Regions from separate parts of the Comamonas sp. GCA5 genome, predicted to be linked through region 3. Evidence: riboswitches for the same ligand, from Rfam matches in the RefSeq annotation. Region 3 holds a riboswitch; each other region holds the start of a gene.
The links. Region 3 has a riboswitch for cobalamin ahead of SJH88_RS03175 (TonB-dependent receptor). Riboswitches for the same ligand answer to the same signal wherever they lie in the genome.
Positions count from the first base shown of each region.

Region 1 (9,884 bases), on a different contig from region 3:
GCAGGGCGGCGTAGGCAAGGCGTCGAGGCAGCATCAGGGGGCTTCTTTCCAGAAACAGCGGGTACCCCTGGAAGCACTGGCAACACCCCCGCGGCGCGCGGGACCCCGAAAGGCCCTGGCAGGCAGGTCCACGGGACATTGCTCACTTCCCGGACACCCCGCCGGCAATCGATGGTTGGTGCTTTGGCAGGTCTCCTGACTGGCACGTCATCGCGTCGCCCCGCCTTCCCGAATGTGGATTCAGTGGCGGATGGGGCGGGCTCGTTGCCTACAGTTGCGGGGGCAGTTCCATTCGGCCGCCAGACCCTGAAGCGGGTGGCGGTCATTGGATTCCCTCATGCGGCTGGCGGTGGCTGGCGCATGTCCTTGCGGAACCAAAGTTCGGGTAATGTAGCTGATTTTGTAGCGTCTGGCGCAGGCACCGTCTGCGTGGACACCTGTTTTCAGCCTGATATGTCCCTTCCCGAATGCATGGTCATTGCGCCCGTCCACCGCCTGGAGGTGGTGCAGGATTTCTTGCACGTGGCCCGCCAGCAGATGTTCGGCACGCTGGTGGATCCGCAGCAAACCCCCACGGATCTGCAGCATTTTGAGCAGGTGTACGCGGCGGGCACGGGCGGCATGTGGGCGGCCCGGCATCCGCAGCACGGCATGGTGGGCAGCATTGCCTACCGCGCCTACGATGGCCGCTTTGCGCAGCTGGATTTCGGTGCGCTGCGCGTGGTGGAGGTGGTGCGCCTGTTCGTCGCCCCGGTGTGGCGCCGGCAGGGGCTGGCCATGGCCTTGCTGGACCACGTGCGCCAGCACGCCATCGCCCAGGGGGTGCAACTGCTGTACCTGCACACGCACCCGTTCCTGCCGGGCGCGCTGGAGTTCTGGCAGCAGCAGGGCTTTGAGGTGGTGCAGCGTGAAACGGCCGCGCCCTGGCACACCATCCACATGCAATGCGCCCTGTAGCGCGTGCCGCCCGCGGTCTGCGCCGCGGGGGCGGCAGTCGCTTCTATAATCCACACTCCAACAGGAGCCCCGCCGCACCCGCGTGCGTGGGGTGAAACGGGAAGTCCGGTGACCTCACACCCCTGGTGTGGAGCATTCCGGCGCAGCCCCCGCTGCTGTAAGCCTGACAGACACACTTCGATGCCACTGGGTGCCCCCCGGGAAGGCGGTGTGCGCTGTATGACGGCGAGCCAGAATACCGACCTGTTGGCACGCAGTTGTATGCCACGGGGTGTGGGCCGTTTGCTGACAGGTTCCATCCCGCCTTGGCGGGGCGCCGGCCCGCCGCACACACACACCACCTTCCCGTATGGGCATGCCTTTCCATGGAAATGGCTCGGGGAGAGCATGGACCTCACGTTCAAACAACAGCATGCCGAACGCATGCAGGACAAGAAAGCCCAGGTGCAGGCTGCCATGGCGCGCGCCCAGGTCGAGCGCGGTATCGTCGTGCTGCTGACCGGCCACGGCAAGGGCAAGACCACCTCGGCCTTCGGCATGCTGTACCGGGCCCTGGGCCATGGCCTGCGCGCCGGCGTGGTGCAGTTCATCACGGGCACCCACGCCTCGGGCGAAGTCACCTTTTTGCAGCAGCAGGGGCTGCTGGGGCAGGGGGCGATGGCCCAGGTGGACTACCACGCCATGGCCACGGGCTGTTCCTGGCAGCGCAGCGACTGGGAGGCCGACAGCCCGCCGCCAACCAGGCCTGGCAGGCGGCGCAGCGCATGCTGGCCGACCCCAGCCTGCGCCTGGTGGTGCTCGACGAGCTGACCTTCATGCTGCAGTACGGCTATCTGGCGCTGCCCCAGCTGCAGCAGGCGCTGGAGCGCCGCCCCGCCGGGCAATCGGTGGTCATCACCGGCCGCAGTGCGCCGGCACCGCTGCTGGCGCTGGCGGACACGGTCAGCGAGATCGCCGACACCCGGCATGCCTTCCAGGCCGGCGTGAAGGCGCAGGCGGGTGTGGACTTCTGATGCGGCCACCGCTGCAGGCCCTGCTGCTGGCGCTGTGCGCCGGCCTGCCCATGGCCGTGGGGGCGGGGGCGGGGGCGCTGCCCACGCTGATGTCCACCAACATCTGCGCGGACACCCTGGCGCTGAGCCTGGCGGCGCCGCAGCAGATCCTGTCGCTGTCGCGCCAGAGCCAGGATGCGCAGCGCTTTTCCCTGGCCGCCCAGGCCCGGCAATTTCCCGCCAACGAAGCGACGGCGGAGGATGTGCTGCACCTGGAGCCCCAGGTGGTGCTGGCCTCGCGGCGCTGGAATGCCCGGCACCAGACGGCCTTGCTCCAGCGCCATGGCGTGCAGATCGTGACGGTGCCGTTTCCCACCGACTGGGAGGGCATCTTCAGCAGCACGCGCAAGATGGGTCAGGCCCTGGGGCGCGAGGCCGCCGCGCAGGCGCTGCTGGACAGCCTGTCCGCCAGGCTGGCGCAGTTGCGCGGCACACCGCGGCCTTTCAAGGTCCTGTACCTGCGCCCGAATGGCGGCAGCGCGGGGGCGCAGACGCATGTGGACGCCGTGCTGACGGCCGCCGGCCTGCGCAACCATGCCAGCGCGCTGGGCCTGCAGGGCTGGGGGCGCATTGATCTGGAGCGCATCGTGCAGAACCCGCCCGACATCTTCATCACCCCCGGGCTGGTCAATGACGCGGCCTATGCCCGCTCCGGGCTGAGCCGCCATCCGCAGATGCAAAAGCTGCTGCAGCACATCCCCGTGGTGGTGCTGCAGCACAACGACTGGGGCTGCAGCAACTGGCAACTGATTGAGGCGGCCGAGTCGGTGGCCGCCCAGATCGACGCCTTGCCGCGGCCTGCCGCCCGGGTGGCGCTGCGCGAGGGGGGGCCATGATGCGCTGGACCCCGCGCACCGGCATGCCCCGTGTCTGGCTGCTGAACACCGGGCTGCTGGCCCTGCTGCTGGTGTTGGCCGGCATCTCCCTGGGCATCGGTTCGGTGTCCATCGGCGTGGCGGACTGGTGGGCGGCGGCCTGGCAGCCCGCAGGCGCCAGCGATTTGGCCGTGCGCCACCAGGCCATCGTGCAGGAAATCCGCCTGCCGCGCGTGGTGCTGGCGGTGCTGGTGGGCATGTCGCTGGGCGTCGCGGGTGCGGCCCTGCAAGGCCTGCTGCGCAATCCGCTGGCAGAGCCCGGCCTGCTGGGCGTCAGCTCCAGCGCCGGCCTGGGCGCCGTGCTGTGCATCTATTTCGGGCTGTGGCACTGGAATGCCTGGCTGTTGCCCACGGTGGCCATGGCCAGCGCGGCCGCCGCCACGCTGGTGCTCTACCGCATCGCCAGCCGGGGCGCCAGCAACCTGACCCTGATTCTGGCGGGCGTGGCCATGTCCTCGCTGATGGCGGCGCTGACGTCGCTGGCCATCAACTTGGCCCCCACGCCCACCGACATGCAGGACATCGTGCTGTGGCTGATGGGCTCGCTGGCCGACCGCAGCTTCGACGAGGTGCGGCTGTGCCTGCCGTTCATTGCGCTGGGGCTGCTGATCCTGGCCGGCAGCGGCCGGCAACTGGATGCGCTGACGCTGGGCGAGGACGAGGCCGCCAGCATGGGCGTGAACCTGCCGCGGTTGCGCGCGCAGGTGATTGCCGGCACGGCGCTGTGCGTGGGCGCCAGCGTGGCGATGACGGGGTCCATCGGCTTCATCGGACTGGTGGTGCCGCACCTGTTCCGCAGCCTTGTGGGCTACCGGCCCTCGCGCCTGCTGCTGCCCAGTGCGCTGGGCGGGGCCGTGCTGCTGCTGGGGGCGGACATTGCGCTGCGCCTGCTCAGCGGGCGGGTGGAGCTGATGCTGGGCGTGGTCACGGCCCTGATCGGCGCGCCCTTCTTCTTTTACCTGGTGGTGCGCGAGCGCTGGAGGCATCGCTGATGCGTACGCTGTCGGTCGAGTCGCTGCAGGTGGCATGGCGGGGCCAGACCTGCGTGCAGGACCTGTCGTTCCAGGTCCAGTCGGGCGAGCTGCTGGCCCTGATCGGCCCCAATGGCGCGGGCAAGAGCACGGTGCTGCGCGCCCTGGCCCAGCTGCTGCCGCACCAGGGGCGGGTGCTGCTGGATGGCGAGGACCTGGCACGCCTGGCCCCCCACCAGCGCGCCAGGCGCCTGGCTTACCTGGCCCAGGGCGACCAGGTGGCCTGGCCCTTGCAGGTGCGTGACTTCGTGGCCCTGGGGCGCCTGCCGCACCAAGGCCGCTGGCGTCTGGCGTCGGCATCCAAAACCGATCAAAATGCCGTGGATGCTGCGCTGAGTGCTATGCATTTGACGGACATGGCCGAGCGCCACCTGCACGCGCTGTCGGGCGGTGAACGCGCCCGCGCGCGCCTGGCCCGCGCCATGGCCGTGCAGGCGCCGCTGCTGCTGGCCGACGAGCCCGTGGCGGCGCTGGACCCCTACCACCAGCTCAGCGTGATGGAGCTGCTGCGCGCCCAGTGCAATGCCGGCCACGCCGTGGTCGTGGTGTTGCACGATCTCACCCTGGCCAGCCGCTTTTGCGACCGCGTCCTGCTGCTGCAAGGCGGGCGGGCCGTGGCCTGCGGTGCGCCGCGCCATGTGCTGACCCCGGCGCACCTGCAGCGTGTCTACCAGGTCCAGGCCATGCATGGCGAGCATGAAAGCCAGGGCTACGTGCTGCCCTGGCGCTGCCGGCCTGGGACAGAACCCTCGGGGGCCGGCGTGCGCTGAAGCCGACGACCCATTTTTCACGGATCACAGGAGTCTTTCGACCATGAACACCCACCAAAAAATTCCCGCCACCATCGTCACCGGCTTTCTGGGCAGCGGCAAGACCACGCTGCTGCGCCACATCCTGGCCAACGCGAATGGCCGCCGCATCGCGGTGATCGTCAACGAGTTCGGCGAGCTGGGCATCGATGGCGACATCCTGCGCGGCTGTGGCATCGGCTGCGAGGACGAGGCCGGCGCGCAAAGCGGCCAGCTGTACGAGCTGGCCAATGGCTGCATGTGCTGCACCGTGCAGGAAGAGTTCTACCCGGTGATGCGCAAGCTGATCGAGCGCCGCGACGAGATCGACCACATCCTCATCGAGACCAGCGGCCTGGCCCTGCCCAAGCCCCTGGTGCAGGCCTTCAACTGGCCCGAAATCAAGAACGCCTGCACGGTCGACGCGGTCATCACCGTGGTCGATGTGCCCGCCACGGCGGCCGGGCAGTTTGCCGCCAACCCCGCGGCCGTGGATGCCCAGCGCAAGCAGGACCCCAACCTGGACCACGAATCGCCGCTGCACGAGCTGTTCGAGGACCAGCTGATCTCCGCCGACCTGGTGGTGCTGACCAAGCTGGACCAGGCCAGCACCGCCGAGCGCGCGCAGGTCGAAGCCATCGTGCGCGAGGAAGTGCCGGCGCAGGTGAAGATCGTGGCCGCCAGCCATGGCCAGATCGACCTGGACGTGGTGCTGGGCCTGTCCAGCGCCTCGGAAGACAGCATCCATGAACGCGTGGGCCACCACGAGCACGGTGAGGACGACCACCACCACGACGAGCACGACCACGACGTGTTCGACTCGGTGGTGGTGCAACTGCCCGAGGTGGAGCGCGAGGCCTTGCTGTCCCAGCTGGCCGCCATCGTGGCCGAGCACACGGTCTACCGCATCAAGGGCTTTGTGGCCTTGCCGGACAAGCCCATGCGCCTGGTGGTGCACGGCGTGGGCAAGCGCTTTGACAGCTACTTCGACCGCCGCTGGCGCGAGGACGAGGCCCGCCAGACCCACCTGGTGTTCATCGGCCACGACCTGGAGGAGGGCGCGATCCGCGCTGCGCTGGACGGTCTGACTGCCGGAGCCTGCTGATGCACCTGCTCGCTGTCCAGCCCGGTGGCTTTGTCGACGACGAAGCCTTTGTGTCCAGCCTGGGCCAGTCGCCGGCCGACGTGGTGGTGCTGAGTGCGGCCGACACCACGCTGGCGCTGCTGGCCGATGCCTATGAACAGTTGCAGGCACAGGCCACAGCCCCGGGGCTGGAGGGCGAGCCCCTGCCGACGGTGCGCCTGGCCAACCTGATGCACCTGCGCCAGCCCGCCTCGGTGGACCTGTACGTGGACGAGGTGCTGCAGCACGCCCGCGTGATCGTGATCGACCACCTGGGCGGCGAAAGCTACTGGCCGTATGGCACGGAGCGTGTGCGCGAGGTCTGCCGCAAGCACCGCATCACGCTGGTGATGTTCTCCGGCTGCACCACGGAAGACATGAACCTGCTGCAAAAAGCACGGCCTCCATCGAGCAGTGCCGCAGCATCTGGCGCTACCTGCGCGAGGGCGGGGCGGCCAACGCGCGCGAGATGTTCCGCTACCTGTGGCACAGCTTCCTGGGCGGCGCCCAGGCGGCGCTGCCCGCCCGGCCGCTGCCGGCCACCGCCGTCTACCACCCGGCGCACGATGTGGCCACGGTCGAGGACTGGCAGCAGCCCGGGCCGCTGCAGTGGCAGGCCGGCCAGCCGGTGGTGGTGGTGCTGTTCTACCGCGCGCACCTGCAGTCGGGCAACACCCAGCTGTTCCACACCCTGTGCCAGCAACTGTGGGCCCAGGGCATGAACCCGTTGCCGCTGGCCGTGCTGTCGCTCAAGGACGCAACCAGCCTGGCCCTGCTGCACCAGCTGTGCGCGGCCCACCAGGTGTCGCTGATCCTGAACACCACCTCGTTCGCCCAGTCGTCGCTGGAAACCCCGGGCGACCACGCGCTGGCGGGCGACATCCCGGTGCTGCAGGTCATCATGTCGGGCAGCAACCAGCAAAGCTGGCTGGACGACGCCCACGGCCTGCAGCCACGCGACATCGCCATGCACGTGGCCATGCCCGAGGTGGATGGCCGCATCATCACGCGTGCCATCAGCTTCAAAGGGCTGTCGCACCGCAGCGCGCTGACCCAGTCCGACGTGGTGCAGTACCAGGCCCATCCGGAGCGCCTGGCCTTCGTGGTGGAGCTGGCCCGGCGCTGGTGCCGCCTGCGCCACCGGCCCAATGCCAACAAGCGCCTGGCGCTGATCCTGGCCAACTACCCCACGCAGGAAGGCCGCCTGGGCAATGGCGTGGGGCTGGACACGCCGGCCTCGGTCATCCACATCCTGCAGGCCCTGCAGCAGCAAGGCTATGCACTGCAGGACATCCCCGCCGACGGCGATGCCCTGATGGCGCTGCTGCAGCAAGGCATCACCAACGATCCCGCGTCCTGGCAGTTGCGCGCGGCCCAGCAAAGCCTGGACCTGGCCAGCTACCAGGCATTCTTTGACAGCCTGCCGGAGGTCAACCAGCAGGCCGTGCTGCAGCGCTGGGGTGCGCCCGAAGCCGATCCCATGCTACGCCAGGGGCGCTTCATGGTGGCCGGGCTGCGCCTGGGCCAGGTGTTTGTGGGCATCCAGCCGGCGCGCGGCTACCACCTGGACCCCATGGCCAGCTACCACGACCCGGACCTGGTGCCACCGCATTACTACCTGGCCTTCTACCACTGGCTGCGCACCGCCTGGCAGGCCGATGCCATGGTGCACGTGGGCAAGCACGGCAACCTGGAATGGCTGCCCGGCAAGAGCGTGGCCCTGTCCCAGACCTGCTGGCCGGACCTGGCGTTTGGCCCCATGCCGCACCTGTACCCCTTCATCGTCAACGATCCGGGCGAGGGCACCCAGGCCAAGCGCCGCGCCCAGGCGGTGATCGTGGACCACCTGATGCCGCCGCTGACGCGCGCCGAAAGCTACGGCCCGACGCGCGACCTGGAGCGCATGGTGGACGAGTACTACGAAGCCATCACGCTGGACCGCCGGCGGGCCACGCTGCTGCGCCAGCAGATCCTGGCGCACATCGTCGCGCACGACCTGCACCAGGACCTGGGCATGGCGGCGCCGCGCTCCGAGGCCGAGGAGCAGGAGCTGCTGAACAAGACCGATGCCTACCTGTGCGAACTCAAGGAAAGCCAGATCCGCGACGGCCTGCACATCTTTGGCCAGTCGCCCACCGGCCGGCTGGAGCGCGACACCTTGCTGGCTCTGGCGCGCCACCCCGTGGGCCACGGCCAGGGTGCCAACAACAGCCTGATCCGGGCGCTGGCGCAGGACCTGCTGCCGGGCTGCGACTTCGATCCGCTGGACGCCGCCTGGGAGCAGCCCTGGAGTGGCCCGTTCCCCGAGCTGCTGCGGCAGGTCGACCCCCAGCCCTGGCGCCACACCGGCGATACGCGCGAGCGGCTGGAGCTGCTGGCACTGCAAATTCTGGAGCATGATGCGCTTGACAGCATTGCGCTGGAGGCCAATTTCGTGCATGCCCGTCAGGTGCTGCAACGCGTGCAGCACGATCTGCGACCACGCCTGCAGGACTGCGGCCCGCAGGAAATCCTGCAGCTCAGCCGTGGCCTGCAGGGGCGCTTCGTGCCCGCCGGGCCCAGTGGTGCGCCAACGCGTGGTCGCCCCGACGTGCTGCCCACCGGGCGCAACTTCTTTTCCATCGACACCCGGGCCGTGCCCACGCCCACCAGCTGGACCCTGGGCCTCAAGTCGGCCCAGCTGCTGGTCGAGCGCTACACCCAGGAGCATGGCGACTACCCCCGCTCGCTGGGCCTGTCGGTCTGGGGCACGTCCACCATGCGCACCGGCGGCGATGACATCGCCCAGGCCTTCGCCTTGCTGGGCGTGCGTCCCAAGTGGGACGACGGCAGCTGGCGCGTGAGCGACTTCGAGGTGCTGCCCATGTCCATCCTGGGCCGCCCCCGGGTGGATGTGACCTTGCGGGTGTCCGGCTTCTTTCGCGACGCGTTCACGAACGTGATCCGCCTGTTCGATGCCGCCGTGCAGAAGGTCGCCAGCCTGGACGACGAGGACGCCTTCACCAACCCCATCCGCGCGCGCGTGCTGCAGGAAGCGGCCGAGCTGCAGGCCCAGGGCCTGAGCCACGAGGCGGCCCGCCACCAGGCCGGGCTGCGCGTGTTCGGCGCCAAGCCCGGCAGCTATGGCGCCGGCCTGCAGGGGCTGATTGACGGCCGCAACTGGGACAGCGACGAGGACCTGGCCACGGCCTACCGCAACTGGGGCGCCTATGCCTACGGTCAGCAGGACGACGGCACGGCGGTGCCCGAGACCTTTGTGCGCCGCCTCAGCGAGATCCAGCTGGTGGTGCACAACCAGGACAACCGCGAGCACGACCTGCTGGACTCGGACGATTACTACCAGTTCCAGGGGGGCATGGCGGCCGCCGTGCGCCATTACAGCGGCCAGCAGCCGGACCTGTACTTTGGCGATCACAGCAACCCGCAATCGCCGCGCATGCGCACGCTGCAAGAGGAAATCAGCCGCGTGGTGCGCGCCCGCGTGACCAATCCCAAGTGGATCGAGGGCATCAAGCGCCACGGCTACAAGGGCGCGTTCGAGGTCGCGGCCACGGTGGACTATCTGTTCGCCTTCGACGCCACGGCGCGCGTGGTGCGCGACGACCAGTACGCCCGCGTGACCGACGCCTTCGTGGCCGATGCCGCCACGCGCGATTTCCTGCAGCAACACAATCCGGCGGCCTTCCACGGCATGTGCGAGCGCCTGCTGGAGGCCATCGGCCGCGGCCTGTGGCAACAACCCGGTGAGCACCAGCAACTGCTGGAGCAGCACTTGCTGGCCACCGAGCAACTTTTGGAGAGCCGATGATGTCGACAGCTACCCCGCCTGCCACCACGCCCGTGGGTTTCCCCTTCACGGCCATCGAGGGCCAGCCCCTGCTGCAACAGGCCCTGCTGCTGGCGGCCGTGGACCCCTTGCTGGGCGGCGTGCTGGTCGAGGGGCCACGGGGCACGGCCAAGTCCACCAGCGCCCGGGCGCTGGCCGCGCTGCTGCCGGCGGGCCGCTTTGTGAACCTGCCGCTGGGCGCCACCGAGGAGCAACTGGTCGGTTCACTGGA
Region 1 covers NZ_JAZHFR010000098.1:1,057-10,940, forward strand. The annotation lists gene SJH88_RS16735 (ABC transporter substrate-binding protein) at 1-34, opposite strand, end outside; cobalamin riboswitch at 169-394, opposite strand; gene SJH88_RS16740 (GNAT family N-acetyltransferase) at 454-957, shown strand; cobalamin riboswitch at 1,003-1,218, shown strand; partial or broken gene cobO (cob(I)yrinic acid a,c-diamide adenosyltransferase) at 1,414-1,970, shown strand; gene SJH88_RS16755 (ABC transporter substrate-binding protein) at 1,970-2,845, shown strand; gene SJH88_RS16760 (FecCD family ABC transporter permease) at 2,842-3,876, shown strand; gene SJH88_RS16765 (ABC transporter ATP-binding protein) at 3,876-4,685, shown strand; gene cobW (cobalamin biosynthesis protein CobW) at 4,729-5,808, shown strand; partial or broken gene cobN (cobaltochelatase subunit CobN) at 5,808-9,634, shown strand; partial or broken gene SJH88_RS16780 (magnesium chelatase ATPase subunit I) at 9,634-9,884, shown strand, end outside.
Region 1: it holds a riboswitch for cobalamin, as region 3 does, so the genes downstream of both, cobO (cob(I)yrinic acid a,c-diamide adenosyltransferase) here and SJH88_RS03175 (TonB-dependent receptor) in region 3, are expected to answer to the same signal.

Region 2 (10,644 bases), on a different contig from region 3:
GGTGGTGCAGACCGCTTCGTGCGTCACCGTGGTCACGGCGCGCTCCAGCAGCTGGATGTCGGCCTCGTGCTGGCGCGCCACATGCGGGTCTTCGAAGAAGATCACGCGCTGGCAGCGGCGCTCCAGCACCAGGTCGGCAATCTGCGCATCGCCCCCCAGCGGGCCGCTGTTGTAGCGGTCCACCCAGGGCAGGTCCTGCGGCCAGCCCTTGCTCCAGGCCAGTTCGTTGAGCTTCTGGCCCGTGGTGCCCGTGCCCACGCGGCGGCGAAAGCGCGACAGCAGGGCAAAGTTCTGCGCCACGAACTCCAGCATCTGCGGCTTGAGCGCATCGTGGGCAATCAGCGCCAGGGTCTGGTTCTCGTAGTCGTGGAAACGGTCGGCATTGCGGTCCTGGGACAGGCCGGCATGGATGCGCTCCATCTCGATCCAGTCGCGCGCGCTGGCCACCGTGGACAGGAAGGCCTTGCCGTGGATCACGCACTGGCGCTTGAGGGCCAGTGCCTCGGGGAAGATGGAGGACGGGTCCACCGGGTCGGTCAGGTAGATGGCGGCATCCAGCGTGCGCCCATCGCCCATGCCCACCACCTCGGCCACCAGCTTCATCAGCCCACCCTCGCGGCCATAGGGGTAGCGCACCAGCTGGGGGTATCGGTGCAGCATGTCGGCCGCCGCGATGGCATCATAGGTGCGGCCCACGGCATGCAGGCCCAGCTGCAGCTCACGGATGCCGGGTTCGATGGCGCGCAGCAGTGCGAACAGCGCAGCGTCCTCGGTCTGGTGATGGAGTCGGTTGGCAGCAAGCCCGATCAGCATGGTCACATTCATCCTTGGTCAACGCCTGCACGGCCGCGCGCAAGCTTGCCGGCAAGCATAGTCCCAAACCACCCTGTTTTGCGTCACCACCACCATGAAACTGCGCCACCTGATCTGGGCCACCGCCGTCGCCACCGCACTGTCCGTGGCCGGCTGCTCTGCGCTGGATGCCAAGCAGCGCGCCATGATCTTCCAGCCCAGCGACCGCGTCTGGCAGCGTGCCGACATGGCGGGCATGCAGGACGTGTGGATCGACTTCCACAGCCAGGCCGACCAGCAGGCCGTGCGCCTGCACGGCCTGTGGCTGCCCCAGAAAAATGCCCGCGCACCCGTGCTGCTGTACCTGCACGGCGCGCGCTGGAACGTCACCGGCTCCACGCTGCGCATGCGCCACATGCACGCCCTGGGCTTTGCCGTGCTGGCCATTGACTACCGCGGCTTCGGCCAGACCCAGCCGGCCAGCCTGCCCTCGGAGGTCAGCGCCCGCGAAGACGCGCTGGCCGCCTGGCACTGGCTGGCACAGCAGCACCCCCAGGCGCCGCGCTTCATCTTCGGCCACTCGCTGGGCGGGGCCATCGCCATCGACCTGGCCACGCGCGTCGACGACGAACAGGGCCTGGTGGTGGAAGGCACCTTCACCAACATCCGCGACATGGCGCGCAACTTCCAGTGGGGCTGGCTGCCGCTGGGGCCGCTGATCACGCAGAAATTCGACTCGCTGGACAAGGTGGCCCACATCGGCGCGCCGCTGCTGGTGGTGCACGGCAGCGCCGATACGCTGGTGCCCCCGGCCCTGGGCCAGCAGCTGTACGACGCCGCCGTGCCGCCCAAGCAGTGGGTGCTGGTGCAAGGCGGCACCCACCACAACACCAACAGCCTGGGTCAGGCCCAGTACCGTGCCGCCCTGGCTGCGTGGCTGGCACCTAAAAATCCATAGCTGTTCGCGCTTGCCAGGCAAGCGCCAGCGGCATTTTTTGCCACTGTCTTAAACAAGCGACACCACGCCCAGGTGCAACTGCTAACCTGCGCGGCGGCCGGCCCCCATGGCCTGCCGCCCGTTGGTTTCACTTCGCACTGGTTGTTCGTGTCTTCTGTTGCCCCTCCCGCCGCCGCACGCGCGGCCATGTCCCCCGTGTTCGTCATCGCCATGCTGGCCCTGCTGCTGGGCCTGCAACCGCTGACGACCGACCTGTACCTGCCGGCCCTGCCCCTGTTGACCGAACAGTTGGGCGCCAGCGTGGCCCAGACCCAGACCACCTTCACCGCGCTGCTGCTGGCCTTTGGCGGCTCGCAGCTGCTGTGGGGCCCGCTGTCCGACCGCTGGGGCCGCCGCCCCATCCTGCTGACCGGCATCGGCCTGTACGTGCTGGCAGCCGTGGGCTGCGCGCTGGCGCCCGACATGCACAGCCTCATCGTGCTGCGGGTGCTGCAGGGCGCCGCCCTGGGCGCGGCCGTCATGGCGGCGCGCGCCATCGTGCGCGACCTGTACCAGCCCGTCGAGGGGGCGCAGGTCATGTCCAAGGCCCTGACCGGCCTGGGCGTGCTGGCCTGCAGCAGCCCGCTGCTGGGCAGCCTGCTGGCCACCCACCTGGGCTGGCGCGCCACCATGGTCACCCTGGCGCTGGCCGGCAGCGGGGCCTGGCTGCTGGTGTGGCTGCATTTCCAGGAAAGCGTGCAGCACTTCAACCCGCACGCCCTGCGCCCGCGGCTACTGTGGCAGAACTGGCGCCGCATCCTCAGCCACCCGACCTTCCTGGCCTACACGGCCACCACCAGCTGTTCGTTCGCCGGGCTGGTGGTGTTCCTGACCGGCTCGCCCTTCGTGTTCATGGGTGTGCTGGGCTGGAGCGCGCAGGACATCGGCCTGCTGCTGGCGGCCAACGGCATGGTCTACATCGGCGGCACCATCCTGTGCCGCCGCCTGCTGGTGCGCTGGGGCGTGCGCCGCACCGTGGCCGTGGCCGGCGGCCTGGCCCTGCTGTGCGCGTGCTGCTGGCGGCGCTGGCCTGGGCCTGCGTGCGCAGCGGCCTGGCCTATGCCGCGGTGTGCATGCTGTACCCGGTGGCCCACGGCATCCAGCAGCCCTGCGGGCAAAGCGGCGCGGTCAGCAGCTTTCCGCAGGCGGCGGGCACGGCCTCGGCGCTCAACGGTTTCATCATGATGGTGTGCGCCTTTGCCACCGGGCAGGTGCTGGGCCGCAGCTTCAATGGCACTGTGTACCCCTTGGTTTTCGGGCTGGGCCTGTGGTGCCTGGCCGCAGCCTTGGCATCATGGATGCTGGTGCGCCGCTACGGCGCCCCCGGCGCGGCCACTTCGGCCTGATGCGCGCCGGGCTGGCTTCAACCCTTTCCTACCCCCTGCCTTGACTGCGTCCCCCCACCCTCTGCCCTGCATTGCGATTGCAGGCCCCACGGCTTCCGGTAAAACCAACGGTGCGCTGGCCCTGGCCGCCGTCCTGGCCCAGCGCGGCCAACCCAGTGAAATCATCAGCGTGGACTCGGCCCTGGTCTACCGCGGCATGGACATCGGTACCGCCAAACCCAGCCGGCAGGAGCGGGCCGCCGTGCCCCACCACCTGATCGACATCCTCGACCCGCTGCAGTCGTACAGCGCGGCCGAGTTCGTGCAGGACACCCAGCGCCTGGTCGCTGAGATCCGCGCCCGCGGCGCCATTCCGCTGCTGGTGGGTGGCACCATGCTGTATTTCAAGGCGCTGCTCGACGGCATCGACGACATGCCCGCCGCCGACCCCGAGGTGCGCGCCCGGCTGGACGCCCAGGCCGCCAGCATCGGCTGGCCCGCCATGCATGCCGAACTGGCCCTGGTGGACCCGGAAACCGCCGCCCGCCTGGCGCCCGGCGACAGCCAGCGCATCCAGCGTGCGCTGGAGGTGTGGCACATCTCCGGCCAGCCGCTGTCCAGCTTTCACCAATCAAAAAAGAGAGCTGAAGACGCACAGCCCGCCTTTGATTGCACGCTGTTTTCTTTGGAACCCAGCGACCGTGCCTGGCTGCACGCCCGCATCGCCCAGCGCTTCCAGGCGATGCTGGACGCCGGCTTCATCGACGAAGTGCAAGCCCTGCGCGCGCGCGGCGACCTGCACCCCGACCTGCCCAGCATGCGCTGCGTGGGCTACCGCCAGGTCTGGGAAGAGCTGGACTGGCAGGTCCGCAAGAACACCCCGCAACTGAACATGCACCTGGTGCGCGAAAAGGGCATTGCCGCCACGCGCCAGTTGGCCAAGCGCCAGATCACCTGGCTGCGCAGCATGCCCCAGCGCCACACCATCGCCTGCGACGACCCGCTGGCCACCATGCAGCTGGTCCAGGCCGCGCTGCAGTGCCTGCCGGCCTGATAACGACACAGACCGTTCAGACTTAGGACCGGCCTTGTGCAGCCGGCCACCGCTGCCCGGACAATGGTGCCTGTTGCCCGATGGCATCGCCCACGTGCCACGCCCCTGTGCGGCCCACGGGCCCAGTAGTGCCACGGCCTGATGCGGCGCGGGACCACCCCGGTTCACCGTGCCCACCGCTGCGGCAGGCGTAAAATACTGCGCCACCGGTAAGACCGCTGGGTCTGCCGACTTTCCACGCCGCGGTTGAGCACCACGTCTGCAGTGCCGTTGCACTGGCCGCACAACCACCGCATGCTTGCATGCGGTTGCAATGTCTAGCCCTGCATGCCCAACCCGCCTTCCCTGATCGGTCCCTCCCCTTCCCCTGCTTCTCGGCCGCCGGATGCCCCCGATCCGCAGCGTCCACGGTGGTATCTGCCCGTGCGCGCCAAGTTCGGGATTGCCATCGCGGCTTCGGTCCTGTGGGCCTGTGGCGCCGCCTGGCTGGCCAGCGCTGGGTCCACGACCTGAGCCAGCAGACCGGGCCCGTGCTGGCTTACCTGGTCATCTACGGCATCGCCGTGATTCCGGGCTTCATGAATGCCTTCTTGGTGGTTAGCCTGCTGCTGGACCGGCGCCCGCGCTTCAAGCCCCAGCCCGCCACAGGCGCGCTGCCGGCCATCACCATCTTGGTGGCGGCCTACAACGAGGCCGCCAGCATCCTGGGCACGCTGGAGAGCATCGACCGCCAGGACTACCCTGGCCCCTTGTCGGTGATCGTCGTCAACGATGGATCCACCGACAACACCCTGGAACTGCTGGGCACGGTGCACTATCCCTGGCTGCGGGTGCTGGACATCGGCCGCAACGTGGGCAAGGCCCGGGCCTTGACCCAGGCACTGGAACAGGTCCACACGCCCCTCACCCTGACCGTGGACGGGGACTCTTACCTTTTCAAAAACGCCCTGGCCAACCTGGTGCGCCGCTATCTGAGCGACCCCGTCAACACCCGCGCCGTGGCCGGGGCCGTGCTGGTGCGCAACTCGCGCGTGAACCTGGTCACCAAAATCCAGGAGTGGGATTACTTCCACGGGATTGCCGCCATCAAGCGCCTGCAAAGCCTCTACCAGGGCACGCTGGTGGCCCAGGGCGCCTTCTCCCTGTACGATACCCAGGTGCTGCGCCAGTTGGGCGGCTGGCCCCACACTGTGGGGGAAGACATCGTGCTGACCTGGGCCATCCTCAAGGCCGGCTACCGCGTCGGCTTTGCCGAGAACGCCTGTCTGTTCACCAACGCCCCGGAAACCTGGAAGCAGTTCATCCGCCAACGCCAGCGCTGGTCCCGGGGCTTGATCGAGGCCTTCAAGGCGCACTGGCAACTGCTGTTCCAGGCCCGCATGAGCACGCTGTTCATATGGTGGAACCTGCTGTTCCCGTACATGGACCTGGTATACACCCTGGCCTTCATACCCGGCCTGCTGCTGGCCTGCTTGGGGATCTACTGGATTGCGGGGCCCATGACACTGCTGGTGCTGCCGCTGGCCCTGCTGGTGAACTACCTGATGTTCCACGTCCAGTCTGCCATGTTTCGTGAACAAGGGCTGAAAGTGCGCAGCAACCCATTAGGCTTCGTCTTCTATGCCTTGTTCTACAGCATCGTGCTGCAGCCAGCCTGTGTCTGGGGCTACTTCAAAGAAATCGTCAGCCGCACCAAACACTGGGGAACCAAATGAACCTGATCTGTTACCACACCGCCTGCGCGGCCCTCTTGTGCGCCGTCACCCTCAGCCCCGCAGCCGCCTCCAGCGACGAACGCCCCAGCCGCTTCGTCTCTGCGGGGGTGGATGGCAGTAACGACTCTGACGGTTTCAGCGAATTCAAGCCCTGGACCCAGTACGAGGGCGCCAACGGCTGGGGGCTGCGGGCCGGCTGGCAGCACTACGCCATCGACGGCTGGAGCACCGAGGGGCGCAGTCTCTACCTCACCCACCAGCAGCGCACCCCATCCTGGACCAGCCAGGGCCGGCTGGGCCTGAACCGCAGCGCCGGTCACTCACACTGGGTGGGCGTCTGGGATGGCATGTACCAGCTGTCCCGCCAGACCTCTGCCGGCGTCAGCCTGGAGCGTGACGTGGTCAACTCCCGCCGTGGCCTGACCGAGGGGCTGACTGCCACCACGGCCATGGCCGTGCTGGACCAGCAACTCTCGCCACGCTGGAGCCTGGGCCTGGCGGCAGGCAGCACCTGGTTTTCTGACGACAACCGGCGCGACACCCTGCGCAGCCGCTGGACCTTCACCCTCAGCGAAGACCAGGGCCTGTATGCCTATGCCACCACGCGCCATTACCGCAACAGCGAGCCCTATCGCCGCGCCTACTTCTCGCCCGAACGCTTTCGCGAAGCTGCGCTGGGCCTGATGTGGAAAAAAGCCCTCAACGACCAGGTGGTCCTCAGCACACACGCCGACCTGGGCCGCCAATACATCGAAGGCGAAGGCCAGCGCCTGTGGCACGTCGGCCTGTACCTGTCCGCCCCGCACCGTGCCGCCATCCAGTGGAAACTGGGTTTTGCCACCAGCCGGGACCATGCGTCTTCCATCATCGGCAGCAGTGTCAGCTACCGCTACACCAACGCCGTGGCCAACGTCCGCATCCCCTTCTAAGGGGTTCCCTGCACGCCGCGCATGGCCTGGACCCAGCCGGCGGCCCGGCCCACACTTACCACTGCTTACGTGAACCGGCCGCCCAGGCCTTAGCCTTGGACCAGGAGTTGCCCATGAAAACCATGACCCTTTGCGCCACCGCCTTGTGCCTTGCACTGGCCCTGGGTGGCTGCGCCCAGCGCGCGCAGTACTACCAGCCCTCGGACACCAGCGCCCGCAGCGGCAGCGGCATCACCGTGTATGGCGAGATCGACGCCAGCGTGGTGCATTCGCGCTGAGCGCGCTGGACACACACCCAACGCCACAGGCTCCGTGCGTGTGGGCGATGCCGCAGGTGCACCCACACAGTGCAAGCACCAACTATCAGCATATCCCCTGTCACACCACAGCCTGGATGCACGTCCCAGCGCTGCGGGCACCTGCGCCGCGCAACCCGTGCGGGCGGGAAGCCCGGTATCATCGCCGTCCACTGCCTCCCAAGAGGCGGTGACCACGTTATCGGTGCCCAGGTCGGTCACGCCCTGGGTTAAACGGGAAACAGGTGCGCGCCATTCCCCAATGGATGCAATGCCTGTGCTGCCCCCGCAACGGTAAGTGCGAGTCTGTGGAAGCAGTGCCACTGGGACGACAACGTCCTGGGAAGGCGTTCCACATGTCCGGTCAACCGGACCAACGCACCAGCCCGGAGACCGGCCGAAACGTACAGAGTCGGATGCGCTGCGGGGTGGCAGCGACGAGTGCGGCATGTTGGCTGCCTTCAGCAGCCCCCTTCACCGAACGCGGTGCATCCATGTACGCAACACCGCCGCCTGCGGGGACGCAGGATCGCGGCCTGATGAGTGATGTCCATGCCCTCCCGTCCTTCCCCATGTTCCCTGGCTGTGGGAACCGCCCTGTCCTTGCTGGCGGCCCCTGGCAGCGCCCAGTCCAGCCTCAGCGAGCCCATCGTGGTCTCGGCCACACGCATCGACATGCACGACCAGGATGCGCCCTATGCGTCCGAGGTGCACACCCGCAGCGACATCGAGCGCTCGGGCGCGCATTCGCTGTTCGACTATCTGGCGCAGCAAAGCTCGCTGCAGATCAGCCCCAGCTACGGCAACCGCTACACCCCGCAGATCAGCATGCGGGGCTATGGCAATGACGGCTTCCAGAACCTGGTGATCTCGGTCGATGGCCGCCGCCTCAACAACATCGACTCCATCCCACAGCTCATCGGCTCGATCTCGCTCAGCGACATCGAGCGCATCGAAATCACCAAGGGCAGCGGTGCCGTGATGTTCGGTGACGGCGCCACCGCCGGCACGATCCAGATCTACACCAAGCCGCGCAGCGGCGTCAGCCTGGAAACCTATGCGGGCGACCACGGGCAGCGCGGCGCCATCGCCTCGGCAGGCCTGGTCCGCGAGCGCTTCGATCTGTCGGCCACCCTGGACCACAGCCATGTGAACGGATTCAGCAGCCCCGACCCCACGGGCCACCGGGACCAGTCGGAAGGCAACACCTGGCGTGTGGCCGGTGCCCTCAAGCCGGTGGAAGGCCTGAGCCTGGACATGGAGGCTGGCGCCTCGCACATCGACACGCGCTACCCGAATCCGCTGACGCAGGCACAGTTCAACGCCAACCCCGGCATGTACACCGGAGACCCCTACCCCTACATCCAGCAGAAGCTGCAAAGCGACCACTGGAGCCTAGGCGCCGAGTACCGCGTGAACCGCCAGTGGAAGCTGTCGGCCCGCCACAACGATGAGGACAAGTCCTCGCGGTACCCCAACTCTACGCCCGCCCAGTACCGCTACGTGTCCAACGAAGTGGCAGCGCAGTTCCAGCACGACGCGCTGATCCTGAATGCGGGTTATCAGAACTTCGATGGCCAGCGCACGCAATCCGGCAGCACCACCAAGCACAACCGCGGCCTGTTCCTGCAGGGGCAGTACATGCTGGAGGCCCTCACCCTCTCCGCCGGCATCCGCCGCGAGGAAGTCACCTACCGCCACAGCCCGCTCAGCGGCCAGTCCCTGCAATCTGAGCAGCGTCTGACCTCGTGGGAGCTGGGGGCCAACCACCGCCTGTCGCCGCAACTGGCACTGTTTGCGAACTACAGCGATGCCTTCGTCACCCCGGACGTGGATCGTTTCTTCTTCACCGACTGGAGCTCGGGCTCGCCCGTCACCGCCTTCAACGGCTTCATCGAACCCGCCAAGGCGCGCACACTGACTGTGGGCGCCAACCACCAGACGGCACGCCACCGCCTGAAACTGTCGGCCTTCTACGCCAAGCTCTGGAACGAGATCTACTACTTCGAGACCGGTCCGTTCTCCGGCATCAACACCAACATCGACCAATCCCACAAGTACGGCCTGGAGCTGCAGGACCGCGTGCAGATCACCCCGCGGCTGTCCGGCCACATCAACTACGCCTGGACACGCGCCATCATCGACCGCGAGAACGACGGCGGCGGCGCTTTCGATGGCAAGGAGCTGCCGGGCGTCTCGCGCCACAGCGTGGTGCTGGGCCTCAACCTGCGCGTCGCGGAGCGTGGCAACCTGCACCTGTCGCACACTTGGCGCAGCAGCACCTGGGCCGCGGGCGACTTTGACAACAACAACGCCCAACGGCAAAAAGCCTTCCAGAGCACGGACCTGACCTACCGCCACCAGCTGGACAAGCACCTGGACATGTACGTGGGCGTCAGCAACCTACTGGACCGCAAGAACGGCATCTGGGTGCGCGACGACGCCATCTACCCCGTGCAGTTCGAGCGCACCTGGAAGCTGGGCGCACGCATGCAGTTCTGACCCCGTGCCCCTGCCGCGCCCACGCCCGGGGGCGGTACAGCGGTGGGACATGCCCCCCAACCCATGCCGCGCATGTCCCACGCGGCCAGCGTCTGCCAGAGCACCGCACTGGCCGCTTGGGGCAGGTGCAAGGGCCAGCCTTCAGCGCCCGGCAGGTGGCGTGCCTCACCCAGCGCCACACCGTCGGTGCCTCGGTGCAGACACTGTGCACGGCCTGCGCCCCGCACGACCTCTCCAGCCAAAAGGCGTGCCAGACGCAGACCAAATCGGACCCACTCGATGGCCGGTACCCTGCCCTACCACCACGCCATCCCACCCGCCAGCACACCGTCCGCCTGATTTAGGTACAGTGATGCCCCCTGCACGCCCTGCGTGCCCGCCGAAAAGAACACCATGACCCAAGATCCACAGCGCCAGAGCGAACTCAAAAAAATCGAAATGTGCGATGCCTGCGCCGGCATCCAGCGCAACTGGCGCAAAGCCCCCGGCCACGTCGAGCTGGCCCAGGGCAGCAACTACAAGCGCGAACGCGCCACCGGCATGGTCACCGTCACCCGCTACGTCTGCGAGCGCTGCGGCACCAACTGGGAATACGAGAACGACAAGAACAACATGCACGCCGGTTGGTCCCTGACCGGCCGCCGTCCCACCAAAGACTGAGACTTCTCGAAAAAAGATAGCTGGTAGCGCAGTATCTACAAGCTGCACTGCCCAAAAAGGCAAAAATGGGCGCGCCCGTCGCACATCGCACAGCCAGGCACATGCCCCCAAGCTCGATTGCTTTCCGGCTTGCCGCATCGCGGTGCCTGCCGGAACTGGCAGGCGTGGAATGCAGGATTTGCGCATGCAACGCCTGGGTTTTCGCGGGACAGCGCTCGCGTCACCATTTCAGCCGCCATGTCTGTTAAGACAGCGGCAGGCACCGCGCGGCAGCCGATTCCACCCCGTTAGATTTTTTCAGCCATCGGCGCGTGTGGCTGGCCGCAGGTGTGACCGTCACCGCCGTGGGTGCTGCCACTGACTGCGGCTGCATG
Region 2 covers NZ_JAZHFR010000028.1:1,807-12,450, reverse strand. The annotation lists gene SJH88_RS08920 (methylglyoxal synthase) at 1-813, opposite strand, end outside; gene SJH88_RS08915 (alpha/beta hydrolase) at 908-1,750, shown strand; gene SJH88_RS08910 (multidrug effflux MFS transporter) at 1,898-2,974, shown strand; gene SJH88_RS08905 (hypothetical protein) at 2,971-3,135, shown strand; gene miaA (tRNA (adenosine(37)-N6)-dimethylallyltransferase MiaA) at 3,176-4,168, shown strand; gene SJH88_RS08895 (glycosyltransferase family 2 protein) at 4,633-5,883, shown strand; gene SJH88_RS08890 (PgaA family protein) at 5,880-6,812, shown strand; gene SJH88_RS08885 (hypothetical protein) at 6,926-7,090, shown strand; cobalamin riboswitch at 7,294-7,524, shown strand; gene SJH88_RS08880 (TonB-dependent receptor) at 7,661-9,610, shown strand; gene SJH88_RS08875 (hypothetical protein) at 10,004-10,270, shown strand.
Region 2: it holds a riboswitch for cobalamin, as region 3 does, so the genes downstream of both, SJH88_RS08880 (TonB-dependent receptor) here and SJH88_RS03175 (TonB-dependent receptor) in region 3, are expected to answer to the same signal.

Region 3 (10,644 bases):
CAAGCCGGTCTGCGCCACCGCCGTGCCCGTGGCCAGCGCCATCACGGCGATCAGGCCGGCGCGCATGGGCGCCAGCGGCAGGCCCAGGCTGGCGGCCGTGGATTCGCCCAGTGTCAGCGCATCCAGCACCCGGGACAAGGCCCAGGCCACGCCGCTGCACAGGGCCCAGGCCCCGAGCAGCAGCGCGCAGGCCGCCCAGCCGATGAAGGCCGTGCTGCCCAGGCCAAAGGCCTTCATGGGCTGCAGGATGTCGGGGTAGCGCAGCTCCAGCATGTCGCGCACGGCGCCCAGCACCACGCCCACCACCACACCGGCCAGCAGTATGCGCAGGCTGTTTTGCACGCCCTGCGCCAGCACCAGCGTCAGCACCACCGCTGCGGCCGCACCGGCAAAGGCCATGCCGGTCATGCCCAGGCGCTGCATCCAGGCCATGCCGATGGCTGCGGTGCCGCTGAGCACCATGGCCAGTGCGCCGCCCAGGGCCGCGCCCGAGGCGCTGCCCAGCAGGTACGGGTCGGCCAGCGGGTTGCGGAACAAGCCCTGGGCCACGGCCCCGGCCAGGCCCAGCAAGGCCCCGGCCAGCCAGGCACCCAGGGTGCGCGGCAGGCGGATGTCCCAGACGATCTGCTGCACCACCGGGTCGTCCCGCAGCGACCACATGCTTTCCCAGCCGGTGCTGCCCACGCTGGCGCCCAGCAGCAACAGCACGGCGGTCAGCGCCAGCAGGCCCGCTGCCAGCCAGCGGCTGCGCGCGGCTTCGTGCGACAGGGCGCCCTGTGGCGGGTTACGGTGCATGGCGGGGGGCCTTGTCACGCAGGCAGCGGGCGATGATGCGCGCGGCCTCGTCCATGCGGGGGCCGGGGCGCACGACGATGCTGGACTCGCGGGGATCGAAAGCGCAGATGCGCTGCTGCCGGACCGCCTCCAGCGTGGTCCAGCCCGGGTAGGTGTGCGCCAGCTGCATGCTGTGGTTGCCCATCATGATCACGTCGGGGCGGGCGCGCACAATGAATTCGGGATTCAGCCGCGGAAACGGCCCCATCGCATCGGGCACCACATTGCGCATGCCCAGGCGCGTCAGCAGCTCGCCGATGAAGGACGACGGCCCGGCCGCAAACGGGCCGCGGCTGACCTCGAAGTACACCCGCCCGCCCTGCACGCCGGCAGGCAGCGTGCGGGCCGCGGCATCGATGCCATCCTGCATGCGTTGCCACTGCTGCTGCACCTGCGCCGGTGGCAGGCGCAGCAGCTGGCCCACGCTGTGGAGCACGCGCTGCACATCGGCTTGGGTGCGCGGCTCCAGCGCCACGGTGCGCAGGCCCAGGGCCTCCAGGCGCTCCACCACGCGAGCCGAGTTGGACAGCAGCACCACATCGGGCTTGAGGGCGACGATGGCCTCGACGTTCGGGTCCAGGCCGCCGCCCAGCACGGGCAGCCTGCGCTGCAGGTCTTCGGGCCAGTTGGAATAGCGGTCCACGCCCACCAAGCGGTCGCAGGCGCCCAGGGCGCAGACGGTTTCCGTCAACGACGGCAGCAGGCTGACGATGCGCTGCGGCGCCTGCACGCGCGCCACCGGGCGGCCCCGATCATCCTGGGCCCCCAACGCCGCCAGGTCGGTGGCCCGATCGGCGGCCTGCACCTGGCCCAAACCGGCCGCCCACAGGCCCAGCGCCAGCCACAGGCCGCGGCGTGACAGCCGGATCATTTGAGCTGCAGCGGCAAGCCGGCCGCCATCAAGGTGACGTGGCGGCACACCTGGGCCACGTCCTGGTTCAGGCTGCCCAGGGCATCCACGAAGGCACGCACTTCACGCCCCATGGGAATCACCCCCAGGCCAATTTCGTTGCCCACCACCACCACCGGGCCGGGGCAGGCGGCCAGCACTTCCAAAAACAAAGCACGCTGCGCGCTCCAGTCCTGGGCTGGAGCCTGATCAGCCCCAAAATCTACGCCCTCCATGGGCATCATCCAGTGCGTCAGCCACAGGGTCAGGCAATCGACCACCACCAGGGTCTGCGGCTGGCTGCAGGCCTGCAGTGCCTGCGCCAGGGCCCGCGGGGCCTCCTGGGTGCGCATGCCGGGCACGCGGGCGGCACGGTCGTCCTGGTGGCGCTGGATGCGCTGGCGCATCTCGGCATCCCAGGCCTGGCCCGTGGCCAGGTAGACGGCCTCGCGCCCGGGGGCGCCGTCCAGCCAGGTGCGCGCCGCCTGCTCGGCCCGGCGGGTCTTGCCGCTTTTCTGGCCGCCCAGGATCAATTCCTGCCAGGGCAGCGCGGGGGTGGAGGGTTGCATCGGAGAAGTCATGGTGTGGAGCGCAAATTATGGCTGTGCGGCCGTGTCCCATTGCACGGGCTCGGCCCCCAGCAAGGCGGCCACGGCACGCGGGTGCGAGGGAAACCAGGCATGGAAATAACTGGCATGGACGCTGCCGTGCTGGTAGATGGCCTCGCCCTTGTCGGGCGCCACCGGCTGCCGGGGGCGGCTGGTGCGCGCCACCTCGGCCGCCTGGCAGGTGAAGCGCGAGTAATGGAAGGTGTGCCCACGCAGCACCCCACCCTGCAGCGCGCACTGCTGCATGCCCAGGCCGGCCAAGCGTTCCTGCATCCGCGCCTCACCCGGCAGGATGCCCCACAGCGGCTGGCTCTGGTCCTGGGTATCGGTCATGCGCTGGCCCAGGGCCAGCATGCCGCCACATTCGGCCCACACGGGCTTGCCGGCCTGCACGTGCTGCTGCAGGTCGGCCTGCAGCCCGGTGTTGGCCGCCAGGGTGGCGGCGTGCAATTCGGGGTAGCCACCGGGCAGCCAGACGGCATCGCACACCGGCAGGCGCTCACCCGCCAGGGGCGAGAAGAAGGCCAGGTTGGCGCCCATGGCCTGCAGGCAGTCCAGGTTGGCGGGATAGATGAAGCTGAACGCCGCATCGCTGGCCACGGCCACGGTGCGCCCGCGCAGCCAGGGCTGGGGGGCTGCCACGGGCTGCGCCGGGGCTTCAAACGCCACCGACCAGCGCTGCCAGTCCTGCCAGTCCATGCGCCCCAGGGGCGTGTCGGCCAGGGCATCGGCCGCGGCATTCAGCCGCGCCATGGCATCGGGCAGCTCGTGGGCTGCCACCAGGCCCAGGTGGCGCTCGGGCAGCAGCTGCGCGTCCTTGCCCGGGCCCATGCGCTGCAAGCCGCCCAGCCACAGCTGCGGGTCGCGCAGGCTGCTTTGCAGCATCTGCGTGTGCATGCCGGTGGCCACGCGGTTGGCCAGCACACCGGCCCAGGGCACGCCCGGCTGGTACTGCTGCATGCCCAGCACCAGTGCGCCAAAGCTGCCCGCCATGGCCGAGGCATCAACCACCAGCAGCACCGGCACGCCCAGCTGGGTGGCCAGATCGGCCGCGGTGGGGCTGCCGTCGAACAGGCCCATCACGCCTTCGATCAGGATCACATCGGCCTGCGCGGCCGCAGCATGCAGGCGCGCGCGCACCTCGTCCATGCCCACCATCCAGCCATCGAGGTTGTGCACCGTGGCCCCGCTGGCCAGTTGGTGCCAGTACGGGTCCAGGTAATCCGGCCCGCACTTGAAGACCCGCACGCGGCGCCCCTGGCGGGCATGCCAGCGCGCCAGCGCCGCGGTGATGGTGGTCTTGCCCTGGCCCGAAGCGGGGGCGGCAATCAGCACCGCCACGCAGTGGTGCACGGGAGGGGATGGAGGGGTAATCAGTGGTGACATGCAAGCTCTCGGGGGTGCCCGCCAGGGCCACGGCGGGCAGATACGGCGTCGGCGGTTACCAGGACATCCATTTCACGCCCAGCCACAGCGTACGCCCGGCGGTGGCGTAGTCCTTGACTAGGGTGTAGTCACGGTCCAGCGCATTGTCGATGCGCGCGGTCAGCGTGAAGTCCCTGGCCAGCTGGCGCGAGGCGGACAGGTTCACCAGGGTGTAGCCACCCAGGGATTTGACGGCCTCCGCATCGTCGTTGAAGCGGCGACTGGCCGCCTGCAGCTCGGAGCCCAGGGTCCAGCCCGCCAGGGTGGTTCAGCCCCCAGGGTGGCATAGCGCTGCGAGCGGCGCTGCAGCAAGCGGCCGGTCTGGGCATTGCGTGGGTTCTGGAAATCCACCGACGCATACCACTTCACCACACCGGCGCGCCAGTTGCCGGCCAGAGTGATGCCTTCCAGCTGGGCCGCGTCCACGTTCAGGTAGCAGCCCTGGCTGAGCGCCACCGGGCAGGTGCCCTGCTTGGCGGCATAGACCACCAGGTTCTCAATCTTGTTGCGGTAGGCCGTGGCGCTGAACGCACGGTCCTTGTCGCCCCAGCGCAGCCCCAGTTCCATGTTGCGGCTTTCCTCGGGCTTCAGGCTGGCATCGCCGTTCTGCGAGAAGCGCTGGAACAGCGTGGGCACGCGAAAGCCGGTGCCCACCGAGGCCGTGGCCTTCCAGTGCGGGGCGAAGTCCCAGCCATAGGCCAGTGTGGCCGTGCGCTTGCCGCCAAAGTCGCTGTCCCGGTCATGGCGCAGGTTCAGTTGCACGGCGTGCCGCTGCCAGTGCAGGCCATAGCCCAGGCCCAGCGCGTTCTGGTGGCGCGAGCGCGCGTCACCGCCCACCAGGCTGGTGTTCTCCAGCGTGTCCTCGCGCCGCTCGGCCAGCACCGAGAAAGTGCCCACGCGGCTGCGCCATTCGTTGTGCACCAGGTAATTGCGCAGCAGGGTTTCGGTGCGGTAGTGCGTGGCCGTCCAGGTGTCGTAGCCGTGGCGCGACTGGCTCACGGCCACGCGCGTGCGCCACGCGGGCGTCCAGTCGCCCTGCCAGTTCAGGCCATAGGCATCCAGGGTGCGGACCGCACGGTCGTTGCCCTGGGCGCGGCTGTCGTAGCCGGCGTTCGAATCGCTGGTCAGGGCCGTGACGTCCAGGCGCTGGCCCGCGCTGAGCTGCAGGCCCACGCGCGCATTCGCCGATTTGCGCACATAGCCGTCCTTGTCCACGTTGCGGCGGGTGCCCCCGGTCTTGGCATCGAAGCCCTCGCTGTCGGCATAGGACAGGCCCAGGGCATAGTCCCAGGCGCCCTGCCCGCCGCTGAATCCGGCCGTGCCCTTCTTGGTGCCGTACGAGCCCGCGCCCACGGACACATGGGGCTTGAAGCCGGTCTCGCCACGGCGGGTGAAGATCTGCACCGTGCCCGCCATGGCGTCCGAGCCATACAGCGCACCGGCCGCGCCGCGCAGCACCTCGATGCGCTCGATCGATTCCAGCGGCAGCGTCTCCCAGGGGCGCCGCCGGAGCCATTCTGGGCATCGATGCGGATGCCGTCGACATACACCGCCGTGTGCTGCTTGTGCGCGCCGCGCAGGAACAGGTTGGTGTCCGAACCCGGGCCACCGGTGCGGGTGATCTGGATGCCCGGCACCTTGGCCATGACATCTTCCAGCGCCAGGGCGCCGCTGCGCTCCAGGGCCTCCCCGTCCAGCACCGTCACATCCGCCAGCACCTCGCTCAGGCGCTGCTCGGAGCGCGTGGCCGAGACCACCACCTCATCCAGGGCCGCCGAGGCCGCCGGCGCCACCAGGCCCGCCAGAGAGACCGGGCGCCACGCCATCGCCGGCATCCAGGCACGCTGACGCCGTTGTTCGAACACATTCATTGGAAACATCACCAGATTCCACCCGTGTCAGCCTCCCCGCCGACCATGGGCAAACATGCCTGCCCAAGGGGCAGACACACGAATGTTGGCCGGTATCCGGGCTGGTCCCTCAGTCCATCGCCTTCCCAGGTGCTTGTTCAAGGCATCCAGTGGCTGTATTGATGGAGGGGCGCTATGACAGGCGCCAGGGACTCACCGTTGCGGGGGCAGCGCAGGCTAGGTCAGGTCGAAGGCCGACCCACCATCCTGCTTCCCGTTGAACTGCAATCTTGCGAACCAAGTTGCGAGCACCAACAATGCAAGCTGGCGATTCTAACTGGGCGTGACGGGCCATGGTGCACCGCACAGCAGTGCCGCAGCCGAATGCAGGGCTGCACAAAAAATGAGCGGCATCCGCACAAAGACAAAGGGCCTCAGATACAAACCTATCTGAAGCCCTTGCTCATTCAGCGCCAGGCGCTATCTTTTTCAAATTCTGCCCAGCGCCCGGTCCACGCCCAGGTTGGCCAGGGCATCGGCCCGCTCGTTGCCCGGATCGCCCGCATGGCCCTTGACCCAGCGCCACTCGATGCGGTGTCCCGCGCCGCTGACCAGCGCATCCAGCGCCTGCCACAGCTCAACGTTCTTCACCGGCTGCTTGGTCGAAGTCTTCCAGCCCTTGGCTTTCCAGCCATGGATCCATTCCGTGATGCCCTTGCGCACGTACTCGCTGTCCAGGAACAGCGTCACATCGCAGGGGCGCTTGAGGGCGCGCAACGCTTCGATCACGGCGGTCAGCTCCATGCGGTTGTTGGTGGTCTCGCGCTCGCCGCCAAACAACTCCTTGGTGTGCGGCCCGGCCTGCATCAGCACGCCCCAGCCACCCGGCCCCGGGTTGCCCTTGCAGGCCCCGTCCGTGTAAATCACTACTTGGTTCAAATTTATTTCCTTTGTGGTGCTTGCTGGCACGCTGCCGCCGGGCGGGCCTGCGCCGCGGGCGCACGCTTGCGCCACGCAGGCTCCAGCAGGCGCATGCCATGCACCCTTTTCACAGCCAGCACGCAGTATGCACCGCCCAGCACCGGCCAGGCCTTGTTGCCCAGTCGATCCATCCAGCGCCAGCGCTGCAGCCAGGCCGGCGCCTCCAGCGCCGGGGCGTGGCAACCGAAATCGGCAGCCACCACGTCCATGGCCAGCACCTGCAGCCAATCGCGCACGCGCCAGTACGGCAGGCCGCGCCAGGCATTCAACCCGGGCTCCGGCACACGCTCCAGCCCATGCTGAAGCCCCCACAGACTATAGGGGTTGAGTCCAAACAGCAGCAGCCGTCCTTCGGGCACCAGCACGCGCACCGCTTCGCGCAAGGCGGCATGCGGGTCCTGGCAATGTTCGAGGGTGTGGGGCATGACCAGCAGGTCGACGCTGGACTCGGCGAACGGCAGCGCCTCGGGGGCGCACAAAAGTTGTACACCTTCAGGGACTTGGCAAGCCCCGGGTTCAAGGTTCCAATCGGTGCTTTGCGCGGCCACCCAGCGGTTGGGCATGCGGTTGTGGCGCAGCGCTTGCAGCAGGGGCCAGCCCAGCTGCACGCTGTGATAGCCGAAAATATCCGCCACCGCCTCATCACACCGCTGCTGCTCCCAGTCGAGCAGATAGCGGCCAAATGCCTTGGCCATCCACGGATGGCCCTCTTGCTTTGCATCGTTCATGAACCTGTTGCCGTTGCCTGCGTTTTCTGACAATTACATCTGGCTGCTGCACGACGGCCAGCACGCCGTGGTGGTGGACCCTGGCGACGCCGGGCCCGTTCAAGCGGCGCTGCACGCCCAGAGCCTTCAGCTGCAAGCCATTCTAGTGACCCACCACCATGCCGACCATGTGGGCGGCGTGGACGTGCTGCGTAATGCCACCGGCGCCACGGTCTACGGCCCGGCCTACGAGCCCCTGCCCGAGCCCGTGGTGCGCGTCGACGCGCACAGCCGCATCCGCCTGCTGGGGCAGGACTGGCAGGTGCTGGAAGTGCCCGGCCACACCGCCGGCCACATCGCCTGGTACTGCGCCCCCGTGGATGCGGCACCACTGCTGTTTTGCGGCGACACGCTGTTCTCCGGCGGCTGTGGCCGCCTGTTCGAGGGCACGGCGCAGCAGATGTACGACTCGCTGCAGACGCTGGCGGCTTTGCCACACGACACCCGTGTGTTTTGCGCCCATGAATACACTCTGAGCAACCTGAAATTTGCCTGCGCGGTGGAACCAAGCAACCCTGCCCTGCTCCAATACCGCGCGCATTGCGAGGCACTGCGCCAGCAACAGCAGCCCACCCTGCCCTCGACGCTGGGGCAGGAGCTGGCAATCAACCCTTTTCTACGTTGCGACGTTACAGAGGTTGCGCACAGCGCACACCACTTTTGCTCCACCGTAGACCCTACACAACCCGCCAGCGTGTTCGCAGCGCTGCGTGAATGGAAAAACGCATTCCGATGAATTTGCGCCATCTTTTAGTCCTCGCCAGCGTGGTTTGGCTCGCTGGTTGCGCGACCGCCCCCTCCACCTCCTCGTACGACGGTCCGCTCAAGCCCATCACACGCGCCTCCCCCGGCACCTCCAAGGTCACCTCGCTGGAATACAACAGCGACCTGTGGGAACGCATCCGCCGCGGCTTTGCCATGCCCGACCTGGAGCACGAGCTGGTCGGCAGTCAAGAGCAGTGGTACGGCAGCCGCCCCGACTACATCGAGCGCATGACCACACGCTCCAGCAAGTACCTCTTCCACATCGTGGAGGAGCTGGAGCAGCGCAACATGCCGATGGAGCTGGCCCTGCTGCCTTACATTGAGAGCGCCTTCAATCCGCAGGCCGTGTCCAGCGCCAAGGCCGCCGGCATGTGGCAGTTCATGCCGGCCACGGGCTCGTACTTCGAGCTGACCCAGAACGCGTTCCGGGACGACCGCCGCGATGTGCTGGCCTCCACCCGCGCAGCCCTGGACTACCTGGAAAAGCTGCACCGCATGTTCGGCGACTGGCACCTGGCCCTGGCCGCCTACAACTGGGGCGAAGGCAGCGTCGGGCGCGCCATCAAGCGCAATGAACGCATGGGCCTGGAGACCAGCTACACCGACCTGAACATGCCGGGCGAAACACGCAACTACGTGCCCAAGCTGCAAGCGGTGAAAAACATCATCGCCCACCCGGAAAAGTTCAACATCGAGCTGCCCAACATCGAGAACCACCCCTACTTCCAGGCGGTGGAGATCAAGCGCGACATGGACATCGAGCTGGTCGCCCGCCTGGCCGACGTGCGCCTGGAGGACTTCAAGGCTCTCAACCCCTCGTTCAGCCGCCCGACCATCTTTGCTGCCGGCACCACCCAGATCCTGCTGCCCTGGGACAACGCCAAGGTGTTCCAGCGCAACCTGGCCGCCTACGATGACGACCAGTACGCCAGCTGGACCGTCTGGGTCGCCCCCAGTACCATGACGGTGGCCAGTGCCGCCCAGCGGGTCGGCATGAGCGAGACCGACCTGCGCAGCGTCAACCGCATTCCGCCACGCATGATGATCAAGGCCGGATCGGCCCTGATGGTGCCGCGATCGCCCCAGCACCGCCAGGACGTGTCCACGCACATCGCCGACCACGGCACCCTGGCGTTTGCGCCGGAGATCACCGAAGTGACGCGCCGCACCGCGGTCAAGGTGCTGCGTGGCGACAACATGGCCAAGGTGGCCAGCCGCCATGGTGTGACCTTGGCCAACCTGGCGCGCTGGAACGACATGAAGCCCACTGCCTCGCTGCGCGCCGGCCAGTCGCTGGAGGTGTACAAGACCGTGCGCGTCAGCGCCGCCCCCACCCGCACCGCACAGGTCAGCAAGAGCACCAAGGCAAGCAACACCTCCAAGCGCCCGCGCGCCACCGGAACTGCGAAAGAGAAACCCGTGGTCACCAAGGTGGCGCAACAAACCCGCGGCGACACGCCGACCAAGCGCAAGCGCTGAGCGCCGACGACAAAAAGGGCCCTGGTTTTTCAGGGCCCTTTTTTATTGGGGAAGGTGCCTGAGAGCCACTCTCACAACCCAACCCCTCGGAGATAAAGGCTTGAAACGAGATGCGAAGCCGCAGGCAGCCGCTCCGTACGACCATGCCAAGCGACGCCGTACCCGAGGTAGTGTCAACGACTCTTAGCGGCGCTCGACCAGGGCATGGGCAATCGTGCCCAGGTCCACATACTCCAGCTCGCTGCCCACCGGCACACCGCGCGCCAGCCGCGTCACCTGCACCTGGCGGCCCTGCATCAACTCGGTCACGGCATGCGCCGTGGCCTCACCCTCGGTGGTGAAGCTGGTGGCCAAAATCACCTCCTGCACCACGCCATCGGCCACCCGCTCCAGCAACCGTGGCAAACCAATGTCCTTGGCACCCACACCGTCCATCGGGGAGATGCGTCCCATCAGCACAAAGTAGTAGCCGCTGTAGGCGCCAGTGCGCTCCATCGCGGCCAGATCGGCAGGGGTCTCCACCACACACAGGCGCGCGGCATCGCGCGCGGCATCGCGGCAGATGGGGCAGACGGCGTCGTGCGTGAAGGTGTTGCAACGGCTGCAGTGCTGCACCGAATCCACCGCCTCCTGCAAGGCGCGCGAGAGCACGCGTGCGCCATCCTGGTCGCGCTGCATCAGGTGGAACGCCATGCGCTGGGCCGACTTCACCCCCACACCAGGCAAGCGGCGCAGGGCCTGGATCAGCGGGTCCAGCGGTTGAAGGTCAGACATGTCTCAAACCCATGTGCCAAGAAAAAGGGAAAGCACCATGGCTTTCCCCTGGGGTCCTGCGGCGCAACGCGCTCAGAAAGGGAACTTCATGCCACCGGGCAGACCGGGCATGCCCGCGGTCAGCTTGGACATCTTTTCATTCGAGGTTTCCTCGGCCTTGCGCACGGCGGCGTTGAACGCAGCAGCCACCAGGTCTTCCAGCATGTCCTTGTCGTCCTGCAGCAGGCTGGGGTCGATGGTCACGCGCTTGACGTCGTGCTTGCAGGTCATCA
Region 3 covers NZ_JAZHFR010000007.1:64,134-74,777, forward strand. The annotation lists gene SJH88_RS03145 (FecCD family ABC transporter permease) at 1-795, opposite strand, end outside; gene SJH88_RS03150 (ABC transporter substrate-binding protein) at 785-1,705, opposite strand; gene SJH88_RS03155 (bifunctional adenosylcobinamide kinase/adenosylcobinamide-phosphate guanylyltransferase) at 1,702-2,304, opposite strand; gene SJH88_RS03160 (cobyrinic acid a,c-diamide synthase CobB) at 2,320-3,717, opposite strand; gene SJH88_RS03165 (hypothetical protein) at 3,773-3,922, opposite strand; gene SJH88_RS03170 (TonB-dependent receptor plug domain-containing protein) at 3,919-5,214, opposite strand; partial or broken gene SJH88_RS03175 (TonB-dependent receptor) at 5,331-5,636, opposite strand; cobalamin riboswitch at 5,698-5,923, opposite strand; gene rnhA (ribonuclease HI) at 6,096-6,545, opposite strand; gene SJH88_RS03185 (class I SAM-dependent methyltransferase) at 6,548-7,315, opposite strand; gene gloB (hydroxyacylglutathione hydrolase) at 7,314-8,090, shown strand; gene SJH88_RS03195 (transglycosylase SLT domain-containing protein) at 8,087-9,598, shown strand; gene recR (recombination mediator RecR) at 9,782-10,372, opposite strand; gene SJH88_RS03205 (YbaB/EbfC family nucleoid-associated protein) at 10,445-10,644, opposite strand, start outside.